2 linked regions of the Prochlorococcus marinus str. AS9601 genome follow. Each later gene encodes a partner of the first gene's protein in a complex. Links are inferred from orthologs where the notes say so. Each region holds a gene or a part of one and is shown on either strand. Other genes may lie near its edges.

What was found.
Region 2: the proteins of lpdA (region 1) and A9601_RS11310 are in contact, whole or in part, in a crystal structure (PDB 1EBD), measured with the Geobacillus stearothermophilus proteins. The link is inferred for Prochlorococcus marinus str. AS9601 from one-to-one orthologs. Residues at the interface, in WP_049624544.1 of Geobacillus stearothermophilus: Pro340, Ser341, Asp344, Tyr345, Arg403, Asp406, Val408, Glu431, Ala432, Gly433, Asp438; in WP_033016211.1 of Geobacillus stearothermophilus: Ile130, Ala131, Met132, Pro133, Arg136, Arg140, Glu141, Asn155, Arg157.

Annotation. Positions count from the first base shown.
Region 1 is NC_008816.1:1,277,365-1,280,301, forward strand. What follows is about bases 22-2,920. They hold lpdA (dihydrolipoyl dehydrogenase), read right to left. Parts: upstream 2,242-2,920; coding sequence 802-2,241; downstream 22-801. Other genes in these bases: trpC (indole-3-glycerol phosphate synthase TrpC), read right to left, coding at 22-789; A9601_RS16200 (TrmH family RNA methyltransferase), read right to left, coding at 2,253-2,920. Outside these bases: more of trpC, read right to left, coding at 1-21; more of A9601_RS16200, read right to left, coding at 2,921-2,937. UniProt on the Escherichia coli protein: Lipoamide dehydrogenase is a component of the glycine cleavage system as well as of the alpha-ketoacid dehydrogenase complexes.
Region 2 is NC_008816.1:394,248-397,091, forward strand. Bases 15-2,820 are described here. They hold A9601_RS11310 (dihydrolipoamide acetyltransferase family protein), read left to right. Parts: upstream 15-636; coding sequence 637-2,004; downstream 2,005-2,820. Other genes in these bases: A9601_RS11305 (YlqD family protein), read left to right, coding at 15-418; queA (tRNA preQ1(34) S-adenosylmethionine ribosyltransferase-isomerase QueA), read left to right, coding at 2,011-2,820. Outside these bases: more of A9601_RS11305, read left to right, coding at 1-14; more of queA, read left to right, coding at 2,821-2,844.

The sequences.
Region 1 (2,937 bases):
CGATTCTAAATCTTCGGCACAATTAATTCCAGATTCACTTATGGGAATAATATTTTGTTTTAAAAATATATCTGCATATGTATTCATCAATTCTTTTGATGTTTTTAAATCCGTTTTAAAAGTCTTTAAGTCCCTATTATTTATTCCAATCAAATTAAAAGATTTTAACTTTAGAATCCTTTCTAATTCATAAGAGTTATGGACTTCAACAAGAACACTCATCTTTAAATTATCAGCTATTTTCTTTAAATAAATTAAATCATCATCACTTAAAATCGCAGCGATTAATAATATTGCATCAGCACCAGATACCCTTGCTTTATAAATCTGATAAGCAGAAATAATAAAATCTTTGCAGAGTAGAGGGAGATTAGTAGATTTCCTTACAGTTTCGAGTATTTCATAACTACCTTGAAAAAACTTTTTATCGGTAAGTACTGAGATACATGATGCACCTAATCCTTCATAACAAATTGCTATGTTTTCAGGGTTAAAATCTTTTCTAATAACTCCTTTACTCGGACTAGCTTTTTTTATTTCAGCAATAACTCCTGGTTTTATTTTTGACTCCAAGATATTTTTATAAAAATCTTTGGGAGTAGGAAGATTTTCAATTTTTTTGATGAGATCTTCTAAAGAGACTATTTTTTTAAAATTCTTAATTTCAATATCCTTGTGCCATACAATTTCTTCCAGAATGTTTTTTGCTTGTGCTTCTCTATGAGGTACAGCATATTCTAAGTTTTCTACCCTCACTGTTGGATTTGGTGGCCTGCGTCTTATCTCCATTAATTTTAGGTATTATTTTATTTGAGAAGCCGCCTGTTTATATGCGACCTCCACTACTTCACTAAGAGTAGGATGAGTATGAACTTCTTTAGATAGTTCAAGTACATCTTGGTTCCTTGAAATAGCGTTCGAAATTTCTTGAATTAAATCAGCTGCATGTAACCCAAAAATATGAGCCCCTAATACTTTCCCATTATCTTTGTTGAAAATCAACTTTAGCAATCCATCACTCTCTAATTCAGCCAATGCTTTTGAATTAGCCTTAAAGAAACTTTTGACAACTCCCAAAGTAAAATTTTCTTTTGTAGATATCTCTTTAGCTTCAACTTCAGAGAGACCAACTGAACTTATCTCTGGGTGAGTAAAGGTTGCTGCGGGGATACTTTTATAGTTAATTTCGACATTACCACCGCAAATATTATCAACAGCAATAGTACCCTGCGCTGCAGCTGTATGGGCTAGCATTAATTTGCCTGTTACATCTCCAACAGCCCAAATGTTAGGTATTATTTCATCACCATTCTTAACTCTCATTTGATCATCTACAGGAATAAAACCTTTTACTGTTTCGATACCAACCGACTCAAGATTTAAGTTATTACTATTAGGACTTCTGCCAGTTGCTACTAGTACAGCGTCAACTTCTAAAGTTTCTACAACTTCCTTAGATTTTGCATCAGTCAGTTCTATTTTTACAGGGCATCCAGGTGTTATTTTTGTCGCAAAGACATTTGATTTTGTGTCTATATCTCTTGCTTGAATAAGGTTCTTCTTGGCAATTTTAGTGATGTCTGGATCAAATGTTGGCATAATATTCTCCAAAGCCTCAATCATGGTAACTTCACAACCAAGCGCGGTATAAACATCAGCAAATTCTAGACCTATATATCCACTTCCAATAATTGCTATCCATCTTGGAAGCCACTCAAGTTTAACCGCATCATCGCTAGTAAATACGGTCCTATTATCCAAAGTTATTCCACGGGGCACAAAAGGAGAAGAGCCTGTTGCTATAACAATATTCTTACATGTAAAAATTTTATCAATTCCGTTTTTATCTCTTACACCTACTTTTTGATTTCCTTCAATTCTTCCAATGCCCAAAATAATTTCAACTCCACTCCTTTTAAGAGTTTTTGTTAAATTTTCTCTAACATTTAAAACTAAATTATTTGCATGATCTGCAATTTTTGATCTCTCGAACCTTACTGGTGAAGCATGTATACCAAATTTAGCTAAATGTTCATAATCAGCTATTTCTCTAACTTTTCCACTTGCAGCCAAAAGAGCTTTAGAGGGAACACAACCCTTGTTAACACAAGTGCCTCCCATATCAGAAGATTCTACTATTGCGACTTTCAGCCCCTTACCAGCAGCATGTTTAGCGGCATCAAAACCTCCATATCCTGCTCCTATTACAATTAAATCAAAATCAAAACTTGAATCAGTCACTTTTTATTTATTTATTTAGAGGTATATGCGACTCTTTTTCGTTCAAGTAATAACGGAACTGCAACACAAGCCACATTCAATGATTCTACAATCTCGCTATGCGGAATTGTAATTGTTTCATTAAAAGCTTCTTGAATTTTTTTATGAATACCTTTACCTTCATTACCCAAAATTAATGCTGTACGTCTAGACCAATCAACTTCCCAGTAAGGTTTTGAAGGTTTTTTTGTACTCTCATTATGGCTACTAGTAGAGAAAATCTTAAATCCTACATTTGATAATTCAGACAAAGAATTAAGTAAAGAATTTAATATTTCTTCTTCAATGCCATCAAATCTTAAAAATGGCAGATGAAAAACTGCACCTGAGGATGCTCTTAATACCTTTTGGCCTAATGGGTGCGCACCTCCAGCTAAAAAAATTGCATTAACACCCGCAGCTAAAGCGGTTCTAAATAGATTACCCATATTCCCAGGATCTTGAATTCTGTCGAGAACAAGAACAAAATCATCTTTTCTATTAAATTGATAATTAGGTATTGCTGAAATCTCTACTAAAGCTGCTATCCCATCTGGATTAATTGTTGAAATCGCTGACGCCAAGACTTCCTCTGAGACAATATTTATTAATGACTCATCAAATTTTTTGCTTAGATTTTGATTCTTTCTTAGCCATTTTTCAGTAACTAAAATCTTA
Region 2 (2,844 bases), 880 kb from region 1 along the record:
AAAGCGCTCAATAGCTATTAAAGCTGTAGTTACACCAACTTGGAAGGAAGATGCTGAAAAAGAATTAAGTAAGGCAATTTCAAACATTGATCAGCAATTATCGCAACTTGAGCAGGAGGGGCAGCAAATAGTAAATAATATTAGATCCCAATCGGTTAATCCTCTTGATCCAAGGGTTCAAGAACAGGTTAGTCAGGTGCAACAACAAGTCGCAGCAAAACGAAATGAAATTGAAGAACAAAAAAGAAATCTACTTCAACAACAGAGTCAAGTTCGCGAATTAAAAATGGACGAAATTGTTGATCAAGGGCAAGTGGATAGTTTCTGTGATGTCACTGTGGGAGACAATCTTATTCAAAAAATGCAAGTCTCGATTACGGTTAAAGATGGAGTTATTCAATCTATAGATAATAATTAAAGAGAAGATTTAGTATTTTTGATAAACGTAAGTAAATCTTAATTTCGAAAAGTTTTAAATTCTAATCGATCTAAATTATTACTTTCTTAAGTTTTAAGAGTTCCCACTGTGAACATGATTTCGTATAATTAAAACAAGAGTTTAAAGGGTTCTTAATCATAAAAACTTTAGGAAGTTTGTTAGAAATCCCTTGAAACTTATGCAATAACAATTTTCTTATGTCTCACGAAATATTCATGCCTGCCTTGAGTTCTACCATGACGGAGGGCAAGATTGTGGAATGGTTGAAAAATCCAGGAGATAAAGTTGCAAGAGGTGAATCTGTCTTGGTTGTTGAATCTGACAAGGCAGATATGGATGTTGAATCTTTTCAAGATGGATACCTTGCAGCTGTTTTAATGCCTGCTGGCAGCACTGCACCAGTAGGAGAGACTATCGGTTTAATTGTAGAAAATGAGGATGAGATAGCTTCTGTTCAAGAACAAAATAAAGGAAATCAACCCGAAGTTTCTAGTTCGGATCAACTTGAATTGGTAAGCAATAAAACTGAAGAAAAACCTTTGGTTCAAACTGAAATTGTTGAAAAACAAGAAAAAGAAGTTGTATTAATGAGTGAAAAGGCAGCCCCATCTTCTAATAGTGATCAAATAAATGCTGCTACGAGTAATGTTTCTTCGAGGGTGATTGCATCTCCAAGAGCTAAAAAACTTGCCTCTCAAATGGGTGTTGATTTAGCAAAGGTTCATGGATCAGGACCTCATGGAAGGATTCAAGCCGATGATATTTTAAAAGCTAATGGCCAACCAGTCTCTATACCATGGATAGGCGAAGGTGGTTCTCCTGCAAGTATCCCTGGTGTAAATTTGGGGGTTGAAAGTAAACCAGAAGCTTCAGGAAATAGTTTTGGTAATCCCGGAGAAACAGTTCAATTTAATACTCTTCAAAAAGCGGTAAATAAAAATATGGAATCTAGTTTAGATGTGCCATGTTTTAGAGTGGGTTACTCCATCAACACAGATAAATTAGATAATTTTTATAAAAAAGTAAAACAGAATGGAGTGACTATGACTGCTTTACTAGTTAAAGCAGTTGCTAAGACACTAAAGAAACACCCTCAAGTTAACTCAAGTTTTTCAGAAAATGGAATTTCTTATCCAGAAAATATAAATATTGCTGTTGCTGTAGCGATGGAAGATGGTGGACTAATAACTCCAGTTTTAAAAGAACCATGCAATACTGATTTATTTGAATTGTCTAGGGAATGGAAAGATCTCGTAAAAAGATCAAGATCAAAACAATTAGAACCCGATGAATACTCAACGGGAACCTTCACTTTATCTAACCTTGGGATGTTTGGAGTTGATAGATTTGACGCAATTCTTCCTCCAGGTACCGGTGCTATTTTAGCCATAGCATCATCGAAACCAACCGTTGTTGCTAATAGTGATGGTTCAATATCTGTTAAAAAAATAATGCAAGTAAATCTAACGGCTGATCATAGAGTGATCTATGGAGCTGATGGAGCTTCATTCTTAAAAGACTTGGCTTCCCTAATTCAAGATGAGCCAGAGACTCTTGTCTCCTAAATTTAATTGATTTCTCAAATTAATAATGAAGAAAGAGATTATAAGCTTGAAGCTTATGATTATTTACTTGATCCATCATTAATTGCTAGTAAACCTTCTGCAATTAGGCATGCATCAAGATTGATGATAGTGAGAAATAGTTTTTTAGAAGAAGACTGCTTAACTAATAAATTTACCAATAATCTTTTAGATGAATTTAGAGAAGGGGATCTTGTAGTTGTAAATAATACTAAAGTTATGAAAGCTAGGTTAAAAGTTGAATTAGAAAATAAGAAATTAGTCGAATTATTAGTTTTAGAAAGATCCCATGAATGTGTTTGGTTATGTTTGGCAAAGCCAGCGAAAAAGTTAAAAATAAATAGAAAATTAAAATTAAAATCTCCTTTAGAACAAGAGATTAATTTGATTGTTGATGGAGTTGATGAAGAAACTGGAGGGAGATTTATTAAATTTCCGGAAAATATTACTTGTCTCAATTCAATGAATGAACTTCTCGATAAATACGGGGAAATTCCTCTCCCTCCTTATATAAAAAATTCCGAAGAAGATTCTTTTCATGAGAAAAGTTATCAAACTGAGTATGCAACTAATCCTGGGGCAGTTGCTGCACCAACAGCTGGTTTACACTTAAGCAAAAGTCTTATTTCCAATCTAAAAAAAAAAGGAGTAATAATCTTACCGATAACTTTGCACGTGGGTTATGGAACATTCAAACCAATTGATCAAGAAGATTTAAGTAACTTAAAACTTCATAAAGAATGGGTAAGTGTTAATAAGGAAGTAGTGAATGAAATAAAAAGAATAAAGAAAACAGATAGAAAAATAATTGCTATTGGCACA